DNA from 2 places in the Limnohabitans sp. TEGF004 genome. Region 2 is predicted to be linked to the other one. Evidence: predicted binding sites of a transcription regulator. Region 2 holds the regulator's gene; the other holds the start of a gene.
The links. The regulator NrdR, encoded in region 2, represses ribonucleotide reductase genes. The targets are predictions, from matches to a motif close to CACNANATNTNGTG.
Positions count from the first base shown of each region.

Region 1: LINBF2_RS02020 (ribonucleoside-diphosphate reductase subunit alpha) is a predicted target of NrdR. The motif match lies at 4,125-4,138, and genes of this name have one in related genera.

Region 1 covers NZ_AP027056.1:378,550-386,303, reverse strand. Annotated here, with positions in the region: gene miaB (tRNA (N6-isopentenyl adenosine(37)-C2)-methylthiotransferase MiaB) at 1-753, shown strand, start outside; gene ffh (signal recognition particle protein) at 830-2,212, opposite strand; gene ccsA (cytochrome c biogenesis protein CcsA) at 2,270-3,082, shown strand; gene LINBF2_RS02030 (PP0621 family protein) at 3,079-3,291, shown strand; gene ampD (1,6-anhydro-N-acetylmuramyl-L-alanine amidase AmpD) at 3,281-3,865, shown strand; gene LINBF2_RS02020 (ribonucleoside-diphosphate reductase subunit alpha) at 4,218-7,133, shown strand; gene LINBF2_RS02015 (ribonucleotide-diphosphate reductase subunit beta) at 7,218-7,754, shown strand, end outside.
Region 2 covers NZ_AP027056.1:1,650,907-1,658,660, forward strand. Annotated here, with positions in the region: gene LINBF2_RS07825 (DUF349 domain-containing protein) at 1-1,901, opposite strand, end outside; gene LINBF2_RS07830 (lytic transglycosylase domain-containing protein) at 1,991-2,827, shown strand; ZMP/ZTP riboswitch at 2,855-2,983, shown strand; gene glyA (serine hydroxymethyltransferase) at 3,011-4,255, shown strand; gene nrdR (transcriptional regulator NrdR) at 4,660-5,109, shown strand; gene LINBF2_RS07845 (GspH/FimT family pseudopilin) at 5,163-5,702, shown strand; gene pilV (type IV pilus modification protein PilV) at 5,690-6,238, shown strand; gene LINBF2_RS07855 (PilW family protein) at 6,235-6,999, shown strand; gene LINBF2_RS07860 (hypothetical protein) at 6,996-7,658, shown strand; gene LINBF2_RS07865 (type IV pilin protein) at 7,665-7,754, shown strand, end outside.

The DNA of each region.
Region 1 (7,754 bases), 1.3 Mb from region 2:
GGCCAAAACGTCAACGCTTACCGTGGCGCCATGGGCGGCACGGCTGAGATTGCAGACTTTGCACTGCTCATCGAGTACGTGGCCGAGATTCCCGGCATCGAGCGCATCCGTTACACCACCAGCCACCCCAACGAATTCACGCAGCGTTTGATTGATGTGTACGCCAAGGTGCCGCAACTGGTGAGCCACCTGCACTTGCCCGTGCAGCACGGCAGCGACCGCATCTTGATGGCCATGAAGCGCGGCTACACCGCGATGGAATACAAGAGCACGGTGAAAAAGCTGCGCGCCATTCGACCTGACATGGCCATGAGCTCTGACTTCATCGTGGGCTTTCCGGGCGAGACCGAGGAAGACCACCAGAAGCTCATCAAGCTCATGCACGATGTGTACTTTGACAACTCGTTCAGTTTCATCTTCAGCCCACGCCCCGGCACGCCTGCGGCCAACCTGCAAGATGACACGCCGCACGAGGTGAAACTGCGCCGCTTGCAAGAGGTGCAAAAAATCATCGAAGACAACATGCGCGACATCAACGTGCAACGCGTAGGCACGGTGCAACGCGTGCTGGTCGATGGTTTTGCCAAGAAAGACGCCACCGAGCTGCGTGCACGCACCGAGTGCAACCGCATCGTTAACTTCAAAGGCGGCCCCAATCCTGAGCGCCTGATGAACCAACTGATTGACGTGAAGATCACGGAAGCCAACCCGCATTCATTGCGTGGCGAGGTGTTTGTTAAAGAGTCGGCTTAAAGTCCGCTGCCGTCAAACATTGAAAAAGCCCTGAGACCGCGAGGTTTCAGGGCTTTTTGTTTTAAGCGCGAGAGCTTCAACGCATGCCTGGAAAGCCGCCACCGCCGCCCATCATGCCTTTCATGCCACCGAGCTTTTTCATCATCTTCATCATGCCGCCGCCGCTCATCTTCTTCATCATGCTTTGCATTTGCTCAAACTCTTTGAGCAAGCGGTTCACGTCTTGCACTTGCACACCGGCACCCGCAGCAATGCGGCGCTTGCGCGTGGCTTTGATGAGGTCGGGCTTGCGGCGCTCCAGCGGCGTCATGCTGTGGATGATGCCTTGCTTGCGGCCAATGTCTTTCTCGGCCTTGTCCATGTCCACTTGGCCGGCTTTGGCCGCCATTTGCGTGGGCAATTTATCCATGATGTTGGACAAGCCGCCCATGGAACGCATTTGCTGAATTTGTGCGAGGAAGTCGTTCAAGTCAAACGCATCGCCGCGCTTGACCTTCTCGGCCAGCTTTTGCGCAGCCGCCATGTCAACACCGGCGGTGACTTGCTCGACCAAGGCCAAGATGTCGCCCATGCCCAACACGCGGCCTGCATGGCGGTTGGCATCGAACAGTTCCAAACCATCGAGTTTCTCGCTGGTACCCGCAAACTTGATGGGCGCACCCGTGATTTGACGCACCGACAAGGCAGCACCGCCACGTGAATCGCCATCAAGTTTGGTCAACACAATGCCGGTCAAGGGCAGCGCATCGCTGAAGGCCTTGGCCGTGTTGATGGCGTCTTGACCTTGCATGGCATCGACCACGAACAAGGTTTCAATCGGGTTCAACACGCTGTGCAAGTCTTTGATCTCAGCCATCAAGGCTTCGTCAATGGCCAAGCGACCAGCCGTATCAACAAGCAACACATCAAAGTAATGTTTACGTGCGTAGTCCAGCGCAGCGCGGGCAATGTCGGCTGGTTTTTGGTCGGGTGAACTTGGGAACCACTCAGCACCGGCTTGGGCGGTGACGGTCTTGAGCTGCTCAATCGCAGCTGGGCGGTACACGTCGCCTGAAACGGTGAGCACTTTTTTCTTGCGCTGGTTGATGAGCCAACGCGCCAGCTTAGCGGTGGTAGTGGTTTTACCCGCACCTTGCAAACCGGCCATCAAAATCACGGCGGGGGGCTGGGCGGCGAGGTTCAAGTCGCTCACACCTTCGCCCATGGTGGCGGCCAACTCTTGGTTGACGATGGCCACCAAAGCTTGTCCGGGCTGCAAGGAGCCAATCACCTCTTGGCCGAGGGCTTTTTCTTTGACGCGGGCGATGAAATCGCGCACTACAGGCAAGGCCACGTCGGCTTCGAGCAAGGCCATGCGCACCTCGCGCAACATGTCGGCCACGTTGCTTTCGGTGATGCGCGCCTGTCCGCTGATGTGCTTGACGAGGCGCGAGAGTTTGTCGGTAAGGGCTGAGGCCATAGGTACCCCTTGATAGGGCTTGGTTTTTCGTGTGTAGCGAAACGCTAAACTGTTGTCATGATTTTAGCCAGCGACATCCCGCTCAACCTTTGGCTCGCACTGCCCACGGCGGCGGCCTATGCGTTGACCGCCCTGATCGGCCCCCGCGTCGCGCCCGACATGGGGCACCGCCTGTTGAGCGTGCCATGGGCGCTGCACGGTTTGGGCTTGGTGTTCGCTTTGTTTGCACCTCAAGACGGTGGCTTGCGCTTTGGTTTTGCACCTGCGCTGTCCGTCACGGCTTGGCTGATGCTCACGTTTTATGTGCTGGAGCAACACTGGTTTCCGCAACTGCGCACACGCTGGACGCTGTCTATCGTGGGCGCGGCTGTGGTGGTGTTGGCGGCTGCGTTTCCTGGCACATCGCTGCACACCCAAACCTCGCCCTTGCTGCCTTTGCACTTGGCTTTAGGCGTCGCTTCTTACGGTTTGTTTGCCGCTGCCGTGGTGCATGCATGGCTGATGACCCGCGCTGAAAAGAACATGCGTATGGGTGCTGATACCCATGTGGGCTTGCCCTTGCTCACGCTAGAGCGCTTGACTTTTCGCTTTGTCACCGCTGGTTTTGTGCTACTCACGGCCACCTTGGCGGCAGGTTGGTTGTTTGGTGACGCCTTGTATGGCGACCAAGCCGCTTGGCGCTGGGACCACAAAACCGTCTTCTCGCTGCTGTCATGGGTTACTTTTGCCGTGTTGTTGGTAGGTCGTAGCCGCTTTGGCTGGCGTGGCCGCAAAGCAGTGCGCGTGCTCTACATCGGCACTGGCTTGCTGCTGCTGGGCTATGCGGGTTCACGCTTTGTACTGGAAGTGGTGTTGGGACGCGTGGCATGAAGTACCTCGTTCTGCTACTCGCCGTCTTAGCCGGTATTTGGTGGATTCGCCAACAGCGAAAACCTGACCAAGCCCCCCGCAAACCATCAGGCCCACAAACCATGGTGCCTTGTGCCCACTGCGGCACCCATGTGCCGGAGGACGATGCGGTCCATGGCGCACGTGGCCTGTATTGCAGCGCTGCGCACCGCGACAGCCATGAAGGCTGATGCCATGACCACTTTGTGGTGCGATGGCTGGTATCGCTTTGCCAAGCACACGCCCTCGCCTAACTTTGGACCGCGCCCCGCCAACATCTCGATTGATTTGGTGGTGCTGCACTCCATCAGCCTGCCACCAGGGCAATACGGCGGGCCTGAAATTGAAGCCTTGTTCACCAACACGCTCGATTGGGATGCACACCCCTACTTCCAGCAAATTCGCGGCGCTGAGGTGTCGGCCCATTTTGTGATTCGTCGCGATGGCGCACTGATTCAATTCGTCAGCTGCGATGACCGCGCATGGCACGCGGGGCGCTCTAGCTACCAAGGGCGCGACAACTGCAACGACTTTTCGATTGGCATCGAACTCGAAGGCTTAGAAGGCCACACCTTTGAAGCACCTCAGTACGAAACCCTCAGCAGTTTGTGCGCAGCCATCGCACAACACTACAAATTGCATCACATGGCAGGCCACGAACATGTGGCGCCCGATCGCAAACAAGACCCAGGCACCGGGTTTGATTGGATACTTTTGCAGCAGTCTTTGGGCTGGTCTGAAAAAAGCTTTCCGCAGAAAAATTAATTTTTCGTCATTTCATAAAAAAAGTTGTGTTGCACGGTTTTTGTGCGCTCTCATTTCTCTCTTAGACGCCATGCGCATCAGCGCAGCAAATCACTCTAAACACCACGTCCACGCTTGATTTTGCAATTCAATCGCCCGCCACGACTGAGCTCACGCCAGTGCAATAAAACACGTCTGCAACACAGGTGATTGGGCGACATTTAAAATGTAAGCATTTCCTACCAAAACACTACCGGTAGCGTATTGGCACACCATCCAACACCAGATATAGTGTCGACTTGATTTTTAAGAAGTGGTCAAGACACCACTTTTTCTACGCACGATTGACCTGCTCACAAGGAAGAAAAAAGACATGCAAACCGCTGAGAACGCTGTGCACACAACATCTATGGGCCACACATCCGTCGCGCACGACCGTGCTGCCACAGACGCCCCCACCATGTTGAGCCATTACCAAATCATTCGCCGCAACGGCGCCGTGGTTCCTTTCGAACCCGCCAAGATTGCCGTCGCCATGATGAAAGCCTTTTTGGCCGTGCACGGCACACAAGGCGCCGCATCTGCCAGCGTGCGCGAGATGGTCGAAGCCCTCACCCAAGCCGTGGTGCGCGCCTTGATGCGCTCACGTCCAGGCGGCGGTACTTTCCATATTGAAGACGTGCAAGACCAAGTGGAATTGGGTTTGATGCGCGGTGGTCACCACGAAATCGCCCGTGCTTACGTGCTGTACCGCGAGAGCCGCAACCAAGAACGTGCCCACATCAAAGAAGAACAAGCACCTGCGGCTCCCACGTTGCACGTGATCGACAACGGCCAACGCGTGGCGTTGGATCTGAACAACCTCAAGCGTTTGATCAACGACTCGTGCGCGGGCTTGGGTGCAGACGTCAAACCAGACCCGATCTTGGCTGAAACCATGCGCAACCTGTACGACGGCGTGCCCATGGACGAGGTGTACAAAGCCGCTATCTTGGCCACACGTACGCTGATCGAAAAAGACCCAGACTACACCTACGCCACCGCACGTTTGTTGATGCACACCATCGCCAAAGAAGTGCTGGGCAAAGAAGTGCTGCACGCCGACATGGGCCAGCACTACGCTGAGTACTTCCCTCAATTCATCCAAAAAGGCGTCGACAACGACTTGCTCGACCCAGCCATGTTGCAGTTCGACCTGCCACGTTTGGGTGCAGCCCTCAAAGCCAGCCGTGATTTGCAATTTGATTACCTCGGCCTGCAAACCCTATATGACCGCTATTTCTTGCACGTGCGCAAGAACCGCATCGAATTGCCACAAGCCTTCTTTATGCGCGTGGCCATGGGCCTGTCGCTCAACGAAGTGGATCGCGAGGCACGCGCCATTGAGTTCTACGAAGTTCTGTCGTCGTTCGACTTCATGTCCAGCACACCTACGCTGTTCAACAGCGGTACTTTGCGTTCACAGCTCTCGAGCTGCTACTTGTCGACCGTGCCTGACCACTTGGACGGCATCTATGAGTTGATCAAAGAAAACGCTTTGCTGTCTAAATTTGCCGGCGGCTTGGGCAACGACTGGACACGCGTGCGCGCTCTGGGCAGCCACATCAAGGGCACCAATGGCGAATCACAAGGCGTGGTGCCATTCCTGAAAGTGGTCAACGACACCGCCGTGGCGGTGAACCAAGGCGGCAAGCGCAAGGGCGCTGTGTGTACCTACCTCGAAACATGGCACTTGGACATCGAAGAATTCCTCGAGTTGCGCAAGAACACCGGTGACGACCGCCGTCGCACGCACGATATGAACACGGCCAACTGGATTCCAGACTTGTTCATGCGTCGCGTGATGGAAAAAGGCGAGTGGACTTTGTTCTCTCCGTCTGATGTGCCTGACTTGCACGATTTGTTCGGCGCCGAATTCGAAAAAGCCTACGTGGCCTACGAAGCCAAAGCCAAGCGCGGCGAAATCAAGCCAAGCAAAACCATGCAAGCCAGCGACATGTGGCGCAAGATGCTGACCATGTTGTTTGAAACAGGCCACCCATGGATCACGTTCAAAGACCCATGCAACGTGCGCTCACCCCAACAACACGTGGGCGTGGTGCACTCGTCCAACCTGTGTACAGAGATCACACTCAACACCAGCGACACCGAAACTGCGGTGTGTAACTTGGGCTCCGTCAACCTGTCTCAACACTTGAAAGACGGTCCTAACGGCAAAGAACTCGACCATGACAAGCTCAAGCGCACCATCAAAGTGGCCATGCGCATGCTCGACAACGTGATCGACATCAACTACTACGCTGTCAAAAAGGCGCGTGACTCCAACCTGCGCCACCGTCCTGTGGGCATGGGCATCATGGCCTTCCAAGACAGCTTGTACGAAATGCGCGTACCTTATGCGTCACAAGCCGCGGTTGAATTTGCTGACCGCTCGATGGAAGCCGTTTGCTACTACGCTTACTGGGCATCGTCTGAGTTGGCCAAAGAACGCGGCCAATACGCCAGCTACAAAGGTTCGTTGTGGGACAAAGGCATCTTGCCAATTGACTCACTCGACATGCTCGCCCAAGCACGCGGGGGCTACCTCGAAGTCGACCGCAGCAAGACCATGGACTGGGACGCCTTGCGCGCCAAGATCGCCAAAGACGGCATGCGCAACTCCAACTGCGTGGCCATCGCACCAACCGCGACCATCTCCAACATCATTGGTGTGGACGCCTCGATCGAACCTTGCTTTGGCAACTTGTCCGTCAAGTCCAACTTGTCGGGCGAGTTCACCATCATCAACCACTACTTGGTGCACGACTTGAAGCGCCTTGGTTTGTGGGACGACGTGATGGTCATGGACCTGAAACACTTCGACGGCTCTCTGCGCCCCATCGACCGCGTGCCACAGGAAGTCAAAGCCTTGTACGCCACGGCGTTTGAAGTCGAACCCACTTGGTTGGTGGAAGCCGCATCACGTCGTCAAAAGTGGATTGACCAAGCGCAGTCTCTCAACATCTACATGGCTGGCGCGTCAGGCAAAAAGCTCGACGAGACCTACAAGCTCGCTTGGTTGCGCGGCTTGAAGACCACGTACTACCTCCGCACCTCCAGCGCACAACAAGTTGAGAAATCAACTGTGCAAGCTGGCTCACACAATGCTGTGTCTTCGGGTCCAGCAGCAGGTGGTATGAACGCACTCGAAGCAGCAGCCGCTGCGGCGCAAGCACAGATGAATGCCATCCCCGCCACTGACATTAAATTCTGCGGTGTGGATGATCCCACCTGCGAATCGTGTCAGTGATACAACAAAAACTTGCAACGAAGTTCACGAATGCTTTGCGTTTGTCTTCGTTGCATTCATAATTCATGCATTGGATAAATACATATGTTGACCTGGGACGAAGAAGTCAAGCCCTCATCGCCATCACCTCTTGCAAGCGGATTACCTCACCGCTCGATGGAACTCCCACCTGTTTCTGCGACACCTGCCATGCAGCCTGTTGCGGCTACACGCACTTTGAATGACGGCGCAACAGTGCCGTTGTCTGCGGCAGCACCTACACCAGCAGCAACCCCAACGCCTACATCTTCTGCAGCCAGTGCGCGCCGTGTGACAGCCGCTGACAAGCGCATCATCAATGGCCAAACCGACGTCAACCAGTTGGTGCCGTTCAAATACAAATGGGCATGGGAAAAATACCTCGCCACTTGCGCCAACCACTGGATGCCGCAAGAAGTGAACATGACACGCGACATCGCGTTGTGGAAAGACCCCAACGGTCTGACCGACGACGAGCGTCGTTTGATCATGCGTAACCTAGGCTTCTTTGTGACAGCCGACTCGCTTGCTGCCAACAACATCGTGTTGGGCACTTACCGCCACATCACCGCACCTGAATGCCGCCAGTTCTTGTTGCGTCAA
Region 2 (7,754 bases):
TGCTCCAGTGTTTGCATGGCCGCACGGATGGCAGCAGCATCACCTTTGGCCGTGGCTGAATCCAAAATCTTGGCCGCATCCAGCACGGCTTTGTCGTGCGGCGTGAGCGCGGCTTGCGATTGCTCGCGCACCGACGACTTGCGGGCAAAGGCTTCGTCAATCGGTTGACGGAAGGCATCCCACAGTTTTTGTTCTTGCTTGCGGTCGAGTACAACGGCGTGGGCTTCTTCTTGCCAGCGTTGTTGCAAAGCCTTCACGGCATCCACACGCAGCGAAGGCGCAGCGCCCAAAGCTTGGGCTTCGGCAATCAGGGCATGGCGGCGTGCAAGACTTGCTTTTTGCACGGCTTCCAATGGTTCGTGCGCGGCGTGGATGGCGGCTTTCCAAACGGGTTGCAACTCGGCAAACATTTTCTCGCTCAAGTGGCCGCTTTCGCGCCAGCGCTGGGCAAACTGGTGCAACTGGCGGGCCACGCCCTTCCAGTCGGGGCCATTGGCATGCGCAACTGCCCATGCTTTGACTTCTTCAATCAAAGCCAAGCGCTGGGCTTTGTGCGCGGTGGTTTGGGCGCGGGCTTCCTTGAGCCATGCGTCCACCACTTCGTGAGCGCGGTTGCAGGCGCTGTCAAAGCGCTTCCACAACGCGGGGTTGGGCGCGGCTTCTTTGTCGATTTTTTTCCATTGCTCGCGCAAGTTGCGCAAGGTTTCTTGCATCTTGCGTCCGCCCATGGCGGGGATGCGAACCACGTCGTCAGCTTTAGCGGCTGGTTTTTCTGCAGCAGTTGCTTGAGCTGCGGCTTCGGGCACGACCGTCTCGGTTGCCGCTTCTGCAATGGCTTCTGATGTTGGCGTAACTTCATCGGCAGGTGCTGCGCTAACTTCAGGTGCGCTGACAGCCTCAGTGGCAACCGCGTCAATCGCGGCGGCTTCAGCAGCATCTTGCGCAAGCGCAGCGTCATCCGCCTTCGCCACTTTGGCTTTCACAGGCTTAGCCGCAGGCGCAGGCTTGAACAACGCTTCGGCTTGAATGGCCAGCTCCAAACGCTTTTGGTCCACCACAGCTTTGTCGGCTGTTGGTTTAACTTTGCGCGTTGCATCCACACCCGCAGCAGGCTTGGCTGCTTTTTCTGGTGCGGCAGCTTGAGGCAATACTTCACCACGGGCCACACGAATTTGGTCAGACCATGCGGGCACAGCTGGCAATGGCGCGGCGGCATCGGCCGCAGCTGCCTCGGTCAAGGTCAAGGCCTCGCCAAAAGCAGTCCACACGGCTTGCACTTGTTGGGTGCTGGTTTGCAGAGCAGACGCAAATTTGGCATCCACGCTAGGCCACTGGGCATCGGCGGCCAACGCTTGGGCTTGCGCCACCCAACGGTCAAGGTCAGCTTGCAGGGCTTCGCGCTGGGCCAAGGCGTCTTGCCAAGGCTTGGTGGACAACACTTCAATGCGCTGGGCCAACAGCACAGCGGCTTCGCGCTGCACTTGGGTTTGGTGTTGCAAATCTTCAATCGCCTTGACACGTTCAGCCAAAGCGGTTTTCAGACCAGCCAAGGGTTCGCGTGACAAGGGCGCACCTGCTTTGGCGGCATCGCGCTGCCAGCCCATGGCGTCAGCCAAATTGATGTGGGGCGCATCGCGCAAGGCTTCGCCTTTGGCAGCCCACTCCACGATCAAAGCGTCTTGATCTTTGCTGCGACGCAGCTCATCCAGCTTTTCGCGCAAGACTTTGGCAGCACCTTTGTCTCGGTGGCTCATTTCATCAAAGACGGCTTGCACTTGGTCCAAAGTGGGCTGGCCAGCCAGCCAGTCGCGCAGGCGCGTGGTGCGGTCTGCCGAGGTCGAAACGGTAAAGGCCCCGCCAGTCAATTTGTCTAAGGCGGCGAGGTCGAGGGGTTTGTTCAAAGCATCAGTCACAAGTAGGGCTCACAGTAAATTAGGGGTGATTGTCGCCGAGGCTTTAAAATTTCAGCTACTTCCTATTTAATTAATTTATGTCTATTCCTTTCATTGCCCGCTTACAGCTAGGTCTACGTACCTTTGCAGCTGACGTGGCACAAGGTTTTTTCGCCATTTCTCACAACGGCTTAGCCGTGGTGGGCCTGTCCATTTTCTTTTTCGTCGTGGCGCTGACCGTGCGCCCTGACCTGCGCGTGGTGACCGAAGCCAAGGTCATCAGCTGGCTGCAAGAACGCCAATATGACGAAACAGGCATTGCCACCGATGCCGATGCCGTTGACCGTGCCACCGCCACAGACCCCCGCGACCTGCCCAAACAACAAGCCAACCTCGCCTATTGGTTGAGCAAAAAATACCGTGTCGCGCCTGAACCCCTGAGCGCGTTGGTCTCCGAAGCCTACGATGTGGGGCCAGCCAACCAAATCGAGCCCACCCTCATCTTGGCCGTGATGGCCGTGGAGTCTGGCTTCAATCCCTTCGCCCAAAGCCATGTAGGCGCCCAGGGCCTGATGCAAGTGATGACCAAAGTCCACGAGCAAAAGTACCAAGGCTTCGGCGGCGCCTTAGCCGCATTTGATCCCGTGGCCAATGTGCGCGTGGGCGTGAACGTGCTCAAAGAGTGCATCAACCGCGCGGGCAGCATTGAAGGCGGCCTCAAGCTTTATGTGGGCGCCGGCAATATGAAGGATGACCAAGGCTACGCAAGCAAGGTCATGGCCGAAAACGCCCGCCTCCAGCAAGTCGCCAAGGGCTTGAAAGTGCCCATTACCCCGCCACCCTCTACCGCCGCCGAGGCTGCCACCGCCCGGTTGGAGAGCTTGTGGGAAAAAGCCCAGAGATTGACGCCATTCGGCAAGGATGACGGCGAATAAGTGAGGCTATCCAAGCGCGGTAAACTCTCATCCGCGCGCAACTGGCGATAGGCGTGTGAGGCATCAGCCCCACAACGCTGACGTGGATGTATGACCACTGGGAAGCGCGCAGCCTCTGTTCACAGAGGTGTTTTGCCGTTCGCCTGGGCAGCCACAACACCACCTTTTTCTAGGACTGCCAGTATGTACAACCGCAACATCACCATCGAACAAACCGATCCAGAACTCTGGGCTTCTATTCAGGCCGAAAACGCCCGTCAAGAACACCACATCGAGCTGATCGCCAGCGAGAACTACGCGTCTCCCGCTGTCATGCAAGCCCAAGGCTCACAACTGACCAACAAATACGCCGAAGGCTACCCAGGCAAGCGCTACTACGGTGGCTGCGAATTCGTGGACGTGGCCGAACAACTGGCCATCGACCGCATCAAAACCATCTTCGGTGCAGACGCTGCCAACGTGCAACCCCATTGCGGTGCATCGGCCAACGAAGCCGTGTTCCTCGCTTTCTTGAAGCCCGGCGACACCATCATGGGCATGAGCTTGGCCGAAGGCGGTCACTTGACCCACGGCATGGCCCTGAACATGTCTGGCAAATGGTTCAACGTTGTGTCTTACGGCTTGGACAGCAAGGAAGCCATCGACTACGAAGCGATGGAAGCCAAGGCCCGCGAACACAAGCCCAAGCTCATCGTGGCCGGCGCTTCTGCCTACAGCTTGCACATCGACTGGGAACGCTTTGCCAAGATCGCTAAGGAAGTTGGCGCGATCTTCATGGTCGACATGGCCCACTACGCTGGCTTGATCGCCGCAGGCCAATACCCCAACCCCGTGCCTCACGCCGACGTGGTGACATCGACCACACACAAGAGCTTGCGCGGCCCTCGCGGCGGCATCATCTTGATGAAGGCCGAGCACGAAAAAGCCATCAACAGCGCCATCTTCCCTGGCCTGCAAGGCGGCCCGCTGATGCATGTCATCGCCGCCAAGGCGGTGGCTTTCAAAGAAGCCATGCAGCCTGAGTTCAAAGAGTACCAAGCCCAGGTGGTGAAGAACGCCAAGATCGTGGCTGAAACGTTGACAGCGCGCGGTCTGCGCATCGTGAGCGGCGGCACTCAAAGCCATGTGATGTTGGTGGACTTGCGCTCCAAGAAGATCACCGGCAAAGAAGCCGAGGCTGCTTTAGGCGCTGCGCACATGACGATCAATAAGAACGCCATTCCGAACGATCCAGAGAAACCTTTCGTCACCAGCGGTGTGCGTATCGGTACACCTGCAATGACAACGCGTGGTTTCAAAGACGAGGAAGCTCGCATCACAGCCAACTTGATTGCTGACGTGCTGGACAACCCACACGACGAAGCCAACATTGCTGCGGTGCGTGCCAAGGTGCATGCGCTGACTTCTAAGTTTCCTGTTTACAAGTAACTTCTTCAAACCCCGTCCTGTGTGGCGGGGTTTTTGTTTGTCTTCGCTCTTTTCGTTTTTTCGTTCGTGAAGGGTTCTCGCCGGAGAGGGCACGGGTTGCAGGTGCGGCGGGCTCTTCATGCTGGGGTACCAGAAATCATCGCCCGCCGCACCTACAACCCGCGCTGTTTGAGGTCTGAAATGGTTCGCTCGTTGCTACGCAACTTTGCTGCCTAACCCTTGCGACTGAAACGTGCGAGCGAAGCAAAGCATGACGCAGACTGAGGGTGTTTGGTATTGGCCGCTGACGATTTCTGGTACTCCAGCATGAGGAAGCGGCCAATACCAAACACCGTCAGCGAGCCCAGCACAAAAGGAAGCACCTCAATGCACCGAAAGCACAAAAGCAAAAGAGAGAACAACATATGAAATGTCCCTTCTGCGGCCACCTAGAAACCCAAGTCGTCGAAACCCGCATGTCCGAAGACGGCGACTCCATTCGCCGCCGTCGCCAATGCGGCGCCTGTGAAAAGCGCTACACCACCTACGAGCGCCCCGACGTCAGCTTCCCCAATATCGTCAAAAAAGACGGTCGACGCATCGAATACAAACGCAACAAACTCCTCGAATCCATGGGCCTTGCACTGCGTAAACGCCCTGTCAGTACCGAGCAGGTGGACAACGCCATTGAGCGTATCGAAGAAAAGCTCATGTCATTGGGTCAACGCGAAGTGCCCTCCACACGGATTGGCGAGCTCGTCATGCGCGAACTCAAAAAACTCGACAAAGTCGCCTACATCCGCTTTGCCAGCGTGTACCGCAGCTTTGAAGACATCGACGACTTCAAGAGTTTGGTGGACGAAGTTCGTAAGTAGTTTTCGAGTCTCAGCCATGCGCTGATGCCCCGTCAAAACCTAGCATTTGCGCCATGCAAAGGCTAGGTTTTTTTACGCCTCATATCCGGCGCTTACGGGATTCAAACTCACAAGGCTTCACCCTGGTGGAGCTGTTGGTGTGTTTGGGCGTGCTCGCGGTCATGGCATCTTTTGCTATCCCTAGCTGGCAACGCTTGCAAGAACGCAGCCGCGTTGAAGCCGCCCGTGACCAACTGATGAACGATTTGCAAACTGCCCGCGTACGCGCATTGCAACGTGGCGAAACTTTGCAACTCGCCCGCTTGCGCGATTGCACATGGGGCACGTCTGCCAACAACGATTGGAGCTGCGGGTGGCAGCTGGTCGTCAAGGTCGACCAAACCGTGTTGCACACCTCGCAAGTGCAAACGCCTTTGCAAGTGACGTTTACCAAATCGGAGCCACTTGATATCAGCCAACGTGGCGACCTTGGCACCGTGGGCGACCGCTGGGTGATTAGGTCACGGCAAGCGACACTCAACATTGCCAACGTCTTGTGCCTCAGCAGCGCCAGCCGTTTGCGCTGGCAATCGGGTGAAGCATGCAGCAGCTGAATCAGCCAATTAAGCCGCAATTCATGCGGCATCCAAGGCAAGCCAGACAACAACTGCTTGGCATTGCTTTGCTAGAAGCGCTTGTGGCTTTGGTCATCTTGGCCTTTGGCGTCCTAGGTCTGTTGTGGATGCACCAGCAAGCCCTGACGCAACAGCGCCAACAACTCATGCGCTCGGTCGCCACAGGCATTGCAGACGACTTGGCTGAGCGCATGCGTCTCAACGCACCGCAACGTGCGATATACGCCAAGGCGTGGGGCAATGCCACCACCGCAGCACCCGACTGCACAGCCACCGCCTGTTCACGCCAAGACCTTGCCATGTGGGACATGCAACAGTTGCACCAAACCTTGCAAAGCCAACTACCAGAAGGCGACGCCGCTGTGTTTGCCTTGACAGATGCTGAGGGCTGGTGGGGCATAGTCATCGCTTGGCGTGATGCCAACGAAACCTACCGCACCGACACGGCCTCAGGCTCGCCGACCTGCCCAACGCAGATGAGTTGCTGGCGTTTGTTCCTTAGGCCAGACCGATGACCCAGTGCACACACAACACACCATCGCAACGCGGCTACACCTTGCCTGAGTTGCTCATTGGCATGGCACTCAGCCTGCTCGTGATCGCGGCAGCGACATCGGCCTACGGCACCAGCAAACAAACGTGGAGCGCCATGGCAGCCGCGGATGCGGTGCACGCCAACGCACGCGTGGCTTTGCACAATATCCACGAGCAAGTACACGTGGCAGGAGCCGCTTACCTCAAAGCGAATAACAGCAACGGCAACTTCACCGTGGAAATTTCACTCAATGAAGACGCGGGGCAAGCCGCTTTGGCGGGTGTGAATGGCAACAAATCTGTCGAGAGCCTCACCCTCGGCCATTGGCATGCACTCGACACCATGGACTGCCAAGGCAACACCGGCAGTACCCACGCCATAGTGCGCAGCGATTACAAACTCAACACCAACAAAGAGCTGAGCTGCAAAGACCTCAACCTCACCAACAGCACCTACCAAGCTTTGGCGGAAGGCGTGGAAGATTTTCAGTTGCGCTACGCCGAAGCCAACCCAAGCACCCAAACCCTTCAGTGGAAAACCGCCAACCAAGTGACGGACATGGGGCAGGTGTTGGCCATCGAGGTGTGTTTGCGCGTCGCCAGCATCAACACCGTGCACAACACCAAGTCCAACAGCCATCTCAAAGGTTGCCAAGATGAGGTTTTGCTGTCTGATGGCCGCGTACGCCGAACGTTCAAACGTGTGGTGGCTTTGCGCAATCGCGAAGGAGTCATGCCATGAGGTACTCAACACGCATCAACGGATTTGCACTTCCCACCTTGATGGTCATGCTTGCGCTGGCCAGCATCGCCACGCTATTGGCGATGCGCAACCTCTGGGTGAACGACCAACTGCTCAACGCAGAAGCAGACCAGTTACGCGCACAACACAAAGCTGAAGCGGTGTTGCCCTTGGCCTTGGCCGACATCCTGAGCAACGCCACCAACAACGACGGAACCACCAACTTGCGCCACACCGCCGGCAACGCCACGCAGACCCACGCGTTCTTTCCCAACACCCTGGCTGAGTACGACATGCTGCGCCAACGCTTAGGCACAAACATTTGCAACGCCGGCATTTGCGCGCCCCATGCACTCAATCCCTCTGCCACCAAAGCCAGCGACTGGAAATCGCAAACAGGCTCAGCCATGCAAGTCAGCGCCGCCCATACGCCCTATGGCGACAACACCGCTTGGTATTGGGTCGAGGTGTTTCCGAACAACGGCAACGGCAATGCCACTGCCAACGTCACCTCCACCCCACCATTCGTTTACCGCATCACAACCTTAGCCAAAGGCGTCACGCCCGGCAGCACCACCGTGCTGCAAGCCATTTGGACACGAACCAGTGACACATCCCACACAGGCCAGTGGCACAGCTGGCATGTGCTGCACGACTGAACCCACATGACACACGCCCATCGCCAACATGGCTTCACCCTCATCGAGCTGCTCATCGCCCTCGCCTGCGTGGCCCTACTTGCCAGCCTTGCTTGG